3 regions of the Lentzea sp. JNUCC 0626 genome follow, and region 3 is predicted to be linked to each of the others. Evidence: riboswitches for the same ligand, from Rfam matches in the RefSeq annotation. Region 3 holds a riboswitch; each other region holds the start of a gene.

Region 1 (4,637 bases), 1.4 Mb from region 3:
GCCGTAGTCGGCGAGGCGCTTCGCGACGTCGTCCACCGTCACACCGGTGGCCTTGGTGATCGGGCGCAGGTCGAGGATGCACTCGTGGGCGACGAAGCCGCCCTCGCCGGTGTAGAGGACCGGGTAGTGCTCGTCGAGGCGGCGCGCGACGTAGTTCGCGGCGGCCACGGCGGTCAGGGTCGCGCGGCGCAGGCCGTCGCCGCCCATCATGCGCACGTACGCCCACGAGATCGGCAGGATCGACGCGGAACCCCACGGGGCGCCGGAGATCGGGCCGACGCCGGTCGCCGGGCCCGCGGTGGGCTGCAGCGGGTGGTTCGGCAGGAACGGCGCGAGGTGGGACTTCACGCCGATCGGGCCGACGCCGGGGCCACCGCCGCCGTGCGGGATGCAGAACGTCTTGTGCAGGTTCAGGTGCGAGACGTCCGAGCCGAACTTGCCGTAGCGCGCGAGGCCGATCAACGCGTTGAGGTTCGCGCCGTCGACGTACACCTGACCGCCCGCGTCGTGGACCAGGCCGCAGACCTCGCGGACGGTGTCCTCGTACACGCCGTGGGTCGACGGGTAGGTGATCATGATCGCGGCCAGGTCGTCGGCGTGCTCGGCGACCGTGGTGCGCAGGTGGCCCATGTCGATGTTGCCCTTGTCGTCGCACTTCACGACGACGACGCGCATGCCGGCCATGACGGCGGACGCGGCGTTGGTGCCGTGCGCGGACGACGGGATCAGGCAGACGTCGCGGTCGGCGTTGCCGTTGGCGCGGTGGTACGCGCGGATCGCGAGCAGACCGGCGAACTCACCCTGCGAGCCGGCGTTGGGCTGCAACGACACCGCGTCGTAGCCGGTGACCTCGGCGAGCCAGGCCTCCAGGTCCGACACGATCTTGAGCAGGCCCTTGGCGTCCTCGACCGGCGCGAACGGGTGCAGCGTCGAGAACTCCGGCCACGTGATGGACTCCATCTCCGCGGTGGCGTTCAGCTTCATCGTGCAGGAGCCGAGCGGGATCATGCTGCGGTCGAGCGCGACGTCCTTGTCGGACAACGCGCGCAGGTAGCGCAGCAGCGCCGTCTCCGAGCGGTGCGCGTGGAAGACCGGGTGCGTCAGGTAGTCGGACGTGCGGCGAAGGTCGGCCGGGATGCCGTCGGCGGTGTCGCCGTCGATCGCGTCCACATCGGCCTTGGTGACACCGAAGGCGTTCCACACGGCGACGACGTGCGCACGGGTCGTCTTCTCGTCACACGCGATGGCGACGACGTCCTCGTCGACCAGACGCAGGTTGATGCCGGCCTCACGGGCCTTCGCGACGACCTCGGCGGCCTTGCCCTCGACGCGGACCTCGACGGTGTCGAAGAACTCGCCGTGCACGACGTCCAGACCGGCCTCGCACAGGCCCGTGGCGAGCACGGTGGCCAGGCGGTGCACGCGGGTCGCGATGGCGCGCAGGCCCTCGGGACCGTGGTAGACGGCGTACATGGAGGCGATCACGGCCAGCAGCACCTGCGCGGTGCAGATGTTGGACGTGGCCTTCTCGCGGCGGATGTGCTGCTCGCGGGTCTGCAACGCCAACCGGTAGGCGAGCGAGCCGTCGGAGTCGACGGAGACGCCGACGAGACGGCCAGGCAGCTGACGCTCCAGACCGGAGCGGACGGCCATGTACCCGGCGTGCGGGCCGCCGAAGCCGATCGGGACGCCGAAGCGCTGGGTGGTGCCGACGACGACGTCCGCGCCGATCTCGCCCGGCGCGCGCAGCAGCGTGAGCGCCAGCAGGTCGGCGACGACGACGGCCTGCGCGCCCGCGTTGTGGATCTCCTCGATGAGGGCCTTCTGGTCGCGCACCACACCGGACGCGCCGGGGTAGGACAGCAGCACGCCGTAGAAGTCTCCGCCGAGGCCCAGGCCCTCGATGCCCTGCGACAGGTCGGCGACGACGATCTCGATGCCGAGCGGCTCGGCGCGCGTCTCGATGACGGCGAGCGTCTGCGGCAGCGTGTCGGAGTCGACGACGAACTTGTTCGACTTGGACTTGCCGGCGCGGCGCACCAGCGTCATCGCCTCGGCGGCGGCGGTCGACTCGTCCAACATGGACGCGTTCGCGGTCGGCAGGCCCGTCAGGTCGCCGACCATCGTCTGGAAGTTCAGCAACGCCTCGAGGCGGCCCTGCGAGATCTCCGGCTGGTACGGCGTGTAGGCCGTGTACCAGGCAGGGCTTTCGAGCACGTTGCGCAGGATCACGCCCGGCGTCACGGTGTCGTAGTAGCCCAGGCCGATCATCTGCGTCATCGGCCGGTTCTGGGACGCGAGCTCGCGGAGTTCGGCGAGCGCCTCGGTCTCGGTGGCCGGGGCGGGCAGGTCCAGCACGAGGTCGCGCTCGTGGATGGACGACGGAACCGCGTGCTGCGCCAGTTCCTCCAGCGATCCGACGCCGATGACGTCGAGGATGCGCGCGAGTTCGGCGGGACGCGGGCCGACGTGGCGGTCGGCGAACGGGGTGCCGTGCTCGAGAGCGGCGAGCGGAATGCGGTCCTGCGTCATCAAACGCCTCCGGGGGCTGGCTTCGGGCACACGTGTCCTGGTGCCCTCCCCGCTCTGTCCGTACCCGATGTCGGGCGCCTGAGAGGTTCACCCATCACTGATGGGCTTTCACCGTCGGCGGGACTCCCTCGCGGGAGTCCACTTTCCAGAGGCGTCTCGCTCTGGCGGTCCTGGATGCCTGAGAGGTTCCCGGGGAGGGACTTGCTCCTTCGGCGCCGGGTTCGAGACCCGGACTCTCCCGCCTGAGTTCAGCGACTACCCGAGAAGAATACCCGCAGGCAGCCCGGGTAGTCGCTAGGGACGCGACCTACGTCTCAGCACGAAGACCGACGAGGGCCGCCGCGACCGGGTCGGCGGGGTCGTCGCGCACGGCCAGCAGCAGGTGCCGGGTGCCCACGACCGGGTCGCCGCTGCGGGCCGCGACGAGCTTCGCGCGTTCCATCGCTCGTTCGACAGTGCCTCCAGACGGCAGAGAGGCGCCGTCCACTCCTGCTTCGCGCAGTGCCGCCGCCCCACCTGACTCGAACTCGGGCTTGAGCCTGCACCCCGCCACCGTCAGCTGGTGGTCGAGCGTCAGCACCGCCTCCACCAGATCCCGCGACGACACGTCCCGGCGTCCGGCCACAGCCAGTCGGTCCGCCTCGTTGCGCACTGCGGTCAGCACCGGGCCGCCGAGGCCCTGGCCGCGCGACACGAGCTTGGTCAGCCAGCGCACGTACCCGCCGCCGGATTCCCCCTCCAGCGCGCCTGCCTTGCGCAGCAGCCACACGGCGGGCGCCTCCTCGACCTCGGCGTACTTGCGTTCGGCGTCGGCGCGCACGGCCGCGGCGGTCGCCTCCACGTCCACGCCGTGCAGGAACATCAGGTCGGCGACCCGCCCGGAGTCGAGCGACAGCAGCGCCAGCGCGAGGTGGGTCGTCGTCAGGACGCCGTCGCCTGCCTGCGCCACGGCGGCCAGCAGGCAGGTCTCCAGCGCGCGGCTGACGGGCAGGACGGTGTCGACGCGGGCGTGGTGGTGGGCGGCGCTCATCAGCGCCATGACGTCCGGGTGGGACTCGGCGACGACTCCTCCGTCGTCACCGGCCCAGTGGCTCGTGCCCCTGGCCATCGCCTGTGCCGTCAGCGAGGTCGTGCCGAGTTTGCGGCCGGGGCCGATGGTGTCGACCAGTGCGATCAGCAGGTTCTCGGTGCCGACGAAGCCGAACTCCAGCCGGAAGGCGCGCTGCGAGGCCGCCGCCAGGACCTTGACCACCTGCGCTGAAGGGGTGTGCGTCATGCCGGAAACGCTAGGGAGCAAGGGGTTCTCGGCGCTGCTGCCGACCGGCCACTCAGGACGGCCAGTCGGCCACGTTCACCGCGCCGGTCAGCCGGTGGCGCGCTCGCGACGACGACGGGTCAGCTCGTCCTCGGTCATCGGCGCGATCTCGACGCCGTCCGCCCGTTCGGCCGGGAACTCGTGGATCGTGCCGGAGATCTCGCGCATCGCCCCGCTCACCGCGATGCCGAAGACGCCCTGACCGCCCTGCAGCAGGTCGACGACCTCCTCCGGCGAGGTGCACTCGTAGACGGTGGTGCCGTCGGAGAAGAGCGTGATCTTCGCCAGGTCCTGCACACCTCGGCGGCGCAGGTGGTCGACCGCCACCCTGATGTTCTGCAACGAGACGCCGGTGTCCAGCAGCCGCTTCACGACCTTGAGGACCAGGATGTCCTTGAAGGAGTACAGCCGCTGGCTGCCCGAGCCGTGCGCCATCCGCACCGTGGGCGCGACCAGCCCGGTGCGCGCCCAGTAGTCGAGCTGTCGGTACGTGATGCCCGCGATCTGGCACGCCGCGGGCCCTCGGTAACCGACGAGCTCGTCCGGCAGCGAGGAGTCCGGGAACAGTTCACCCTGCAGCCCGGATTCCGCCCTCAAGGGCGCTTCCTCGACCACGCCTGCCTCCCCTCGGAACGGCCACGAAACTCATGACCGTCAAGCCGCCGCGTCCACTCTCGTGAACCGGCGACGTCCACTCGAGTTCGACGGTAAGACCGGTCCGAGGGCAGGTCAACGCGACGCGCGGGGAGTTGCGACCCTCAACCTCAGGTAGAGAGTCATACCGTCACCC
Region 2 (4,637 bases), 960 kb from region 3:
GGGTGCGCATTAAAGGCGCCACGAAGGCGTGACGGTGCGTGATGGGCCGTGTTCGGCATCCGGGTGAGCCCCGGTGCAACAGTCCTGCTTCCAAGCTGTGGGATGCGAGGGAGTCCGTGTTCACCTCGTGCCCAGGACATCGGCGCAGTTGAGGCCTGTCTTTAGCCGCCATTCGGGTGACGTTGGCCGCTGTGCAGGCGTGTGCCGCAGGCAGAACCCGGGGAGAGTTTGGCGTGGTCGTTGTTCATCGGCCGGGTGAATGAGGGACCATGACGGGTGACACGGGCGGTCCGCCGCCTGACCGGTGAACCACACGGACGGAGAGGTACCTGTGAACCTCAAGAAGGTGCTAGTGCTGGCGGGCGTCGCGCTGGTGCTGTTCCTCCTGATCACCCAGCCCGAGCAGTCCGCTTCGGCGGTCCAGCAGGTCCTCGGCTGGCTGCGTCAGGGCGCGGAGTCGATCATCACCTTCGTCAGGAGCCTCTTCGGGACGGCCACCCCGCTCAGCTAGTGACAGTCGGTGATCCTCGACCGTCTGCGTTGAGCCGGACGGGTGGAATGCGACCAATCACGCACTGGTAACGGGTGTTCTGGGGATTCAGGGTCTGGCGATTGTCAGACCTACCGAATACCTTCCGCTGCAATGGCCGATCCCCGACCGACGAGGAGGCACATATGGTCGAGGACTCCGGGGTCCACGAGCTGTTGCAGCAGTGGGCGGCTGAACGGTCTGATGACGCAGAGATGCAGGAGGTGAACCGGATCAAGAACGCGTGGCTCGCGGAGGCTCCCCCCTCGGCGCCTGGCATCCCCGTCCAGCGGGGCGGCAGGAGTGGGTCGCGTGGCTTGGTCAAGGTCGACTCGGCGGATCCGGCCTACGTGGCCGCGATGCGCAAGCGGGCGCCGGAGGCACCCGAGGCGATGCTCGCCGCCGCGGCGAGCTACTGGCAGTTGGTGGGCGACGTCGCCGAGGCCGAGCAGTGGTGGGACGCGGGCATCAGCCCGTTGGACCAGCGCGCGCTCGACTACCGCGCGGCCGGCCTCACGCCTGCCGATCTCGGGAGGCGCCTGGGACCGATGACGGTTCTCCAGCACCTTCGTCGTGGCTCTGCCGCGGCCTGGTGTGTTGCTCGTCTGCGGAGGCAGCGCCGGGACGGCGTGGCGTAGTTGGGAAACGGGCTGTCGGAGGCGGCAGCCCCGTAACCAACACCCCTCAAACGGGCGGCCTCCGTGCGGGAGGCCTCACCCAAGTAGTGTGGAGGTCGTGCGCGGCCTCCTTACTCCCCAACGTGTGCTGATCGCGTTCGCCTGTCTGGCGGCGCTGATCGTCTGTTGCGGGCTCGCCTGGTGGCAGTGGCAGCGCTTCGAGTCCGCCAGCGGCACGTTCCAGAACCTGGGCTACGTGCTGCAGTGGCCGCTGTTCGGCCTCTTCCCCCTCTTCATGGTCTGGCGCTTCCGCAAGCTCGCGCGCGAACGCCGTGACGAGGCTCTCTCACCCGAGCCGGTTGCACCCGCTCCCAGGCAGGAAAGTACGGTTGTCGCCGTCAAACCCGCGCCTGTCGAGCACTTCGACGATGACGAAGACGCGGAGCTCGCGGCCTACAACCGCATGCTCGCGGACCTCAACGCGCGGGACGGTCGTTGAGCGAAGGCGGGCAGATGAAGGGTGCGTTGACCCGGTTCAGGGTCATGGCTTACGTGGTCGGAGTCTTCCTGCTGCTCCTGGTCGTGGCGATGGTGCTCAAATACGCCGCGGACATGGGCGGCGCGATGAAGGTCGTCGGCCCGGTCCACGGCTTCCTCTACGCCATCTACCTGGTGATTTCCGTCGACCTGGCGCTGAAGCTGCGCTGGTCCATCAAGGGCACGGCGCTGGTGCTGCTCGCCGGCACGATCCCGTTCCTGTCGTTCTGGGCGGAGCGCAAGGTGGTCGAGAAGACGGCGCAGGGCGTGCCGCTGTGACGTTTGGCCTGCTAGCGTCTGGGGCTACCAACTGAACACGGCCGTCGATGTCGCGCGGGAGAGTCCCCTTCAGCGGGGACACCGTAGGAGCAACTCCTCCCCGGAATCTCTCAGGTACAGGTACCGCGCGACGCAGGCAACTCTGGAAAGCAGGCTCCCCGGGAGCCTCGCCCACGGTGCAAGCCACGCTCGTCGTGGTGAAGCTCTCAGGCTCATGACAGAGGGGGAGGCTCGCTCTAGTGAGGAGTCTCCGATGGACCGTGTCATTCTTCTGATGCCTCAGCCGGCCGCGTCCGGCTCTTCGGCGCACCCTGGAGGAGCGTTCTGATGTCCCGCCTCACGCCTCTGAACGCCGAGCACGAGCAGCTCGGCGCGATGTTCACCGACTTCGCGGGCTGGCGGATGCCGCTGCGCTACTCGTCCGAACTCGCGGAGCACCACGCCGTGCGCCAGACCGCCGGACTGTTCGACCTCACGCACATGGGTGAGATCGTGCTGACCGGTCCGCAGGCCGGCGTGGCCCTCGACTTCGCGCTGGTCGGCCACATCTCCGCGCTGGCCGTCGGCAAGGCCCGCTACACGATGATCACCCAGGCCGACGGCGGCGTGCTCGACGACCTGATCGTGTACCGCCTCGGCGACGAGGAGTTCATGGTCGTCGCGAACGCCTCCAACGCTTCAATGGTGGCTGAAGCGCTGGTCGAGCGCGCCGCCGGGTTCGATACGGTCGTGACGGACAAGTCGACGGACTACGCGTTGATCGCGATCCAGGGCCCGAAGTCGGTCGAGATCCTGTCGGGGCTCACCGAGACGGACCTGGCGACGGTCAAGTACTACGCCTCGTACCCGTCGAAGGTCGCCGGCGTCGACGCGCTGCTGGCCCGCACCGGCTACACCGGTGAGGAGGGCTTCGAGCTGTTCGTCGCGCCCGCCGACGCCGGTGCCGTCTGGGCGGCGTTGCTGGAGGCCGGCGAGGCGCACGAGCTCAAGCCGTGCGGTCTCGGCTGCCGCGACACGTTGCGCCTCGAAGCCGGGATGCCGTTGTACGGCAACGAACTCACCACGTCGCTCACGCCGTACCACGCCGGTCTCGGCCGCGTCGTGAAGCTCGACAAGCCCGGCGACTTCGTGGGCCGCGACGCGCTGACGAAGGTGTCGGAGTCCGATGTGGACTCGGTCCTGGTCGGACTGAAGACGCCCGAACGTCGTGCCCCGCGCCACGGTTACGCGGTCCTCAACGGCGACGACGTCGTAGGCGAGGTGACGTCGGGCGCGCTGTCCCCGACCCTCGGCTACTCCGTCGCCATGGCCTACGTGAACAAGGCCAGTGCCGAGCCCGGCACCCCACTGCTGGTCGACGTCCGCGGCAAGAAGCAGCCGGTCGAGGTCGTCGCACTTCCGTTCTACAAGCGCGCCAAGTAGGGAGATCTTTCCGATGTCCGACCAGTTCAACGCTTCCCTCGCGGAGTACGACCCCGAGGTTGCGCAGGCCGTGGCGGCCGAGCTGGCGCGCCAGCAGGGCACGCTCGAGATGATCGCCTCGGAGAACTTCACCCCCGTGTCGGTGCTCCAGGCCCAGGGCTCGGTGCTCACCAACAAGTACGCCGAGGGCTACCCGGGCCGTCGCTACTACGGCGGCTGCGAGCACGTGGACGTCGTCGAGCGCCTCGCCATCGAGCGCATCAAGTCGCTCTTCGGCGCGGGCTTCGCGAACGTCCAGCCGCACTCCGGCGCCCAGGCCAACGCGGCCGCCATGTTCGCGCTGCTCCAGCCCGGCGACACGATCCTGGGCCTGGACCTCGCGCACGGCGGTCACCTGACGCACGGCATGCGCATCAACTTCTCCGGCAAGCTCTACAACGTCGTGCCGTACCACGTCTCCGACGGTGACGGCCGCGTCGACATGGCCGAGGTCGAGCGCCTCGCCCAGGAGCACCGCCCGAAGCTGATCGTCGCGGGCTGGTCCGCCTACCCGCGTCAGCTGGACTTCGCCGAGTTCCGCCGCATCGCGGACTCGGTCGAGGCCTACCTGATGGTCGACATGGCGCACTTCGCGGGCCTCGTGGCCGCGGACCTGCACCCGTCGCCCGTGCCGCACGCGCACGTCACGACGACCACGACCCACAAGACCCTCGGCGGTCCGCGTGGTGGCGTGATCCTGTCGAACGAGGCCGACATCGCCAAGAAGATCAACTCGGCGGTGTTCCCCGGTCAGCAGGGCGGTCCGCTGGAGCACGTGATCGCGGCGAAGGCCGTGGCGTTCAAGCACGCCGCGTCGCCCGAGTTCGCCGACCGCCAGCGCCGCACACTGGAAGGCGCGCGCATCCTGGCCGACCGCCTCTCGCAGGCCGACGTGGCCGCGGCGGGCGTGAAGGTCCTCACCGGCGGCACGGACGTCCACCTGGTCCTGGTCGACCTGGTGAACTCCGAGCTCGACGGCAAGCAGGCCGAGGACGTGCTGCACCAGATCGGCATCACGGTCAACCGCAACGCCGTGCCGAACGACCCGCGTCCCCCGATGGTGACGTCGGGTCTGCGCATCGGCACGCCGGCGCTCGCGACCCGCGGGTTCGGCGAGGTGGACTTCACCGAGGTCGCCGACGTGATCGCGGAGGCCCTCAAGCCGGGTGCCGCGATCGACGAACTGCGGGCCCGCGTCGAGGTTCTCGCGGCCA
Region 3 (4,637 bases):
CGGCTCGATCCTGTCGATCATCGGCATGGTGTCGATCGTGTACGCGGTGATCGAGGTGCCGGAGCACGGCTTCGGCTCGGCCGAGTTCGGCGTGCCGGTGGCGATCGGGATCGTCACCATGACCGGGTTCGCGTTGTGGGAACGGCACACCGCCGACCCGATGCTCGATCTCGGGTTCTTCCGGAACCGGCGGTTCACCGGCGCGGTGGCGTCGGGCGTGCTGGCGGCGTTCGGCATGGCGGGCTCGCTCTTCCTGCTGACGCAACACCTTCAGGGCGTGCTGGGGTACAGCCCGTTGGAGGCCGGGGTGCGCGTGGCACCGATGGCGGTCGCGTTGCTCATCACCAGCAACACGTTGGGGCAGCTCGTGATGAAGCTCGGCGCGGGCCGGGCGATGTTGCTGGGCATGACGATCGTCGCGGGCGGCGTGCTGCTGCTCTCGATCGGCGACACCTACCCGCCGACGCTCGCCGGACTGGTGCTCATCGGCGTCGGAGTCGGTGTGTCGCAACCCGTTGCGGTCAACGCCCTGATGGGGTCGATCCCGCCGGAACGCGCCGGCATCGCGTCCGGGCTGTCGGGCACGTTGACGGAACTGGGCTCCTCGTTCGGCATCGCCGTGCTGGGCGCGCTGCTGTCGGCGCGGTTCGTCGCGTCACTGCCGGACGGCGTGTCGGGGCGTTCGCTGCAAGAGGCGTTGCACAGCGGTGCGGACATCACGGTCGTGCGCGAGGCGTTCTCGAACGGCATGAGCGTCAGCCTGATCATCGGCGCTGTCGCCGTGTTCCTGGGAGGTGTTGTGGCCAGCGTGCTGCTGCGACGTGCATAGGATCGCGACGTGGACAGCGTGTGGTTCAGCAAGCCCAGGCCCGGCAGCGGCCAGCCCCTCGGCCTGAGCCGGGACGCCATCGTGCGCAAGGCGATGGAGATGCTGGACGCCGACGGCCTGCAGAAGCTGTCCATGCGCAAGCTCGCGGCGGCGCTCGGCGCGGCACCCATGTCGTTGTACTGGCACGTTCCGACGAAGGACGCGCTGATCGAGCTCTGCCTCGACGAGGTCTACGGCGAGTTCACCCTGCCCGATCCCGAGACCGACTGGGAGATCGCGGTGCGCGCGTTGATGCACGAACTGCGTCAGCTCGCGCTGAAGCACCCGTGGTGGATCCGCGGGATCGGGCAGTTCAACACCATCGGCCCGAACGCGGTGGCCTACGCGGACGCCATGTTCGGGCCGATGCTGCGCGCCGGTCTGTCCACCGTGGTCGCCGCCCAGTCGATCTCCACGGTGGGCAGCTACGTCAACGGGTACGCGGTCGCGGAGGTCAACTTCGTCGGGCGCGGCGGGATGGACTCGCCGCCGCCGGACATGGGCAAGATCGCCGACCTCTACCGCGACAAGCACCCCAGGTACGTCGCGATGCTGGACGAACCCGAGGTGTGGACGCTGGACGGGCAGTTCGAGTTCGGGCTGGACTGCGTGATCGACGGCATCAAGGCGCGCGTCGCCGCCCTCAGATAGGCGAAACCCCCGCAGCGATTGACGCGTGCGGGGGCCTCATTCATTCAGTTGGCATTCATCTGGTCGGCTTTCAGACCACGGACTCCAGCGGCGTGTGCGCGAGGCCGGTCGCCTCGGCCACCGGGCCGTTGGTGAGCTGCCCGGCGTGCACGTTCAGGCCCAGGGCGAGCGAACGGTCGTCCTTCAGCGCCTTCTCCCAGCCCTTGTCGGCCAGCGCGACGGCGTACGGCAGCGTCACGTTGGTCAGCGCGTAGGTCGAGGTGCGCGGCACGGCGCCCGGCATGTTCGCCACGCAGTAGAAGACCGAGTTGTGGACCTCGTAGGTCGGCTCGGCGTGCGTGGTGGGACGCGAGTCCTCGAAGCAACCGCCCTGGTCGATCGCGATGTCGACGAGCACGGAGCCCGGCTTCATGTCGGCGACCAGCGCGTTCGACACGAGCTTCGGCGCGGCGGCACCGGGGACGAGCACGGCGCCGATGACCAGGTCGGCCTCGCGGACGGCCTGCTCGACGGAGAACGCGTTGGACGCGAGCGTGCGCAGACGGCCCTGGAACTGGGCGTCGATCTGGCGCAGGCGGTCGACGTTGGTGTCGAGGATCTGCACGTCCGCGCCCATGCCGACGGCGATGGTGGCCGCGTTGACGCCCGCCACGCCGCCGCCGATCACGACCACGCGGGCCGGGGCGACACCGGGGACGCCGCCGGGCAGCACGCCGCGGCCGCCGGAGGGCTTCATCAGGCTGAACGCGCCGACCTGCGGGGCGAGGCGGCCCGCGACCTCGGACATCGGGGCGAGCAGCGGCAGCGCGCGGTTCGGCAGCTGCACGGTCTCGTAGGCGATGGCCGTGGTGCCGGACGCCAGCAGCGCCTCGGTCAGCGGCTTGTCGGCGGCGAGGTGCAGATACGTGAAGAGGGTCTGGCCGGCGCGCAGACGGGGGTACTCCTCGGCGATCGGCTCCTTGACCTTGAGCACCAGGTCGCCCTCGGCCCACACGTCGTCGGCGGTCGCGAGGATCTTGGCGCCCGCGGCGAGGTACTCCTCGTCCGTGATCGCGGAACCGAGACCGGCACCCTGCTCGACGTAGACGTCGTGGCCGCGGCTGGTCAGCTCGTGCGCACCGGCAGGGGTGAGAGCGACGCGGTACTCGTGGTTCTTGATCTCGCGGGGAACAGCGATCCGCACGATGACTCCTCCGTTCGGTGGCCGACATCTCATAATGTGGGCCAGTCACAAGGTCATGTCACTGTGCTGATCGCACTATCCGGTAACCCTCCGGTTGTTCAGTTAGGACAGAGCGACCTGAGTGTTGTTCGCGTTCCACTTGACGTTCCCGCGTTGACACTCGGCGGGGGCCGCACATAGCGTTCGCGCCGAGAACTGAACACCGGCCGCGGCGCGCGAGCGCCAGAACCCGCGTGGGAGAGACCTCGACGAACGCAGTCGGGGCGCCGAAGGGGCAAGCTCCCGCACACTCTCAGGCAGCAAGACCACTCGGGGTAGGCAACTCTGCACGGCGGAGGGGGCGCTAGTTGTCCTGACCCGTCACAGCCAGAGGAGTCGCCGTGGAGTTCCCCGAGAACCTGCTCTACACCGTCGAACACGAGTGGGTCGACTGGACGCCGGGCACCCAGGACCCGCTGACCTGCGGAATCACCGCGTACGCCGCCGACGCGCTCGGCGACATCGTCTACGTGCAGCTGCCCGAGGTCGGTGCCAAGGTCGTCACCAACTCCGTCTGCGGTGAGCTCGAGTCCACCAAGTCCGTCAGCGACCTGTTCTCGCCCGTCACCGGGGAGATCATCGAGGTCAACGACGCCGTCGTGCAGGACCCGGCGATCGTGAACAACGACCCGTACGGCGAGGGCTGGCTGTTCAAGGTCCGCGTCGAGTCGGCCGAGAACCTGCTCACGGCGGCCAAGTACGCCGAGCTCACCAAGACCGACTGACTCCGCTCCGCCCCACCACGAAGGACTGATCAGTGGCGATCAGCGTTTTCGACCTGTTCTCCGTCGGCATCGGACCGTCCAGCTCCCACACGGTCGGCCCGATGCGCGCGGCCGCGATGTTCGTCGACAAGCTCGGCCCTCAGTTGTCCACTGTGGACCGCGTGCACGTCCAGCTGTTCGGGTCGCTCGGCGCGACCGGCCACGGCCACGGCAGCCCGAAGGCCGTGTTCCTCGGCCTGGAGGGCAACCTCCCCGAGGAGGTCGACCCCTCCGTCGCCGCCGAACGCGTCGAGGAGATCATCTCCAGTGGACGGCTGAGGCTCGGCGGGACGCACGAGATCGCGTTCACCCACGACCGCGACCTCGTCATGCACCGCCGCAAGTCACTCCCGTTGCACCCCAACGGGATGAGCTTCGAGGCGTTCGCGGACGGCAAGTCGGTCGAGCACGCCGTCTACTACTCGATCGGCGGCGGGTTCGTCGTCGACGAGAACGCGTCGGGCACCGACCGGATCAAGCCGGACACCACCCCGTTGCCGCACCCGTTCCTGACCGGCGACCAACTCCTCGCGCGCTGCCGCGAGACCGGCCTGTCGATCAGCGAGATCATGATGGCCAACGAGCTGTCGTGGCGCACGGAAACCGAGATCCGCGAAGGACTTCTGCACATCTGGCACGTCATGCAGGAGTGCGTCGAACGCGGCTGCACCGAACACGGCACGCTGCCCGGCGGCCTGAAGGTCCGCCGCCGCGCCGCCGAGATGCGCAAGCGTCTGGAGAGCGAACACTTCGTCACCGACCCGTTGCGGGTCATGGACTGGGTGACTCTCTTCGCGTTGGCGGTCAACGAGGAGAACGCGGCTGGTGGCCGTGTCGTCACGGCGCCGACCAACGGCGCGGCGGGCATCGTTCCGGCGGTTCTGCACTACTACACGAAGTTCGTGCCGGGTGCTTCCGACGACGGTGTCGTCCGGTTCTTGTTGACGGCGGGCGCTATCGGCGTGCTGTTCAAGGAGAACGCGTCGATCTCCGGTGCCGAGGTCGGCTGCCAGGGTGAGGTCGGGTCGGCCTGCTCGATGGCCGCGGGTGGGCTCGCCGAGGTGCTCGGCGGCACGCCCGAACAGGTCGAGAACGCCGCCGAGATCGCCATGGAGCACAACCTCGGGTTGAC

The links. Region 3 has a riboswitch for glycine ahead of gcvH (glycine cleavage system protein GcvH). Riboswitches for the same ligand answer to the same signal wherever they lie in the genome.
Region 1: another riboswitch for glycine. It lies ahead of gcvP (aminomethyl-transferring glycine dehydrogenase); the one in region 3 lies ahead of gcvH (glycine cleavage system protein GcvH).
Region 2: another riboswitch for glycine. It lies ahead of gcvT (glycine cleavage system aminomethyltransferase GcvT); the one in region 3 lies ahead of gcvH (glycine cleavage system protein GcvH).

The regions. Positions count from the first base shown of each region.
Region 1 covers NZ_CP171635.1:9,732,354-9,736,990, reverse strand. The annotation lists gene gcvP (aminomethyl-transferring glycine dehydrogenase) at 1-2,532, opposite strand, end outside; glycine riboswitch at 2,688-2,783, opposite strand; gene JNUCC0626_RS45825 (Clp protease N-terminal domain-containing protein) at 2,840-3,808, opposite strand; gene JNUCC0626_RS45820 (MerR family transcriptional regulator) at 3,896-4,462, opposite strand.
Region 2 covers NZ_CP171635.1:9,330,159-9,334,795, forward strand. The annotation lists gene JNUCC0626_RS43805 (hypothetical protein) at 332-511, shown strand; gene JNUCC0626_RS43810 (helix-turn-helix transcriptional regulator) at 676-1,167, shown strand; gene JNUCC0626_RS43815 (hypothetical protein) at 1,292-1,645, shown strand; gene JNUCC0626_RS43820 (DUF3817 domain-containing protein) at 1,660-1,962, shown strand; glycine riboswitch at 2,008-2,098, shown strand; glycine riboswitch at 2,100-2,190, shown strand; gene gcvT (glycine cleavage system aminomethyltransferase GcvT) at 2,290-3,384, shown strand; gene glyA (serine hydroxymethyltransferase) at 3,398-4,637, shown strand, end outside.
Region 3 covers NZ_CP171635.1:8,371,082-8,375,718, forward strand. The annotation lists gene JNUCC0626_RS39105 (MFS transporter) at 1-829, shown strand, start outside; gene JNUCC0626_RS39110 (TetR/AcrR family transcriptional regulator) at 839-1,519, shown strand; gene ald (alanine dehydrogenase) at 1,590-2,702, opposite strand; glycine riboswitch at 2,927-3,020, shown strand; gene gcvH (glycine cleavage system protein GcvH) at 3,083-3,466, shown strand; gene JNUCC0626_RS39125 (L-serine ammonia-lyase) at 3,499-4,637, shown strand, end outside.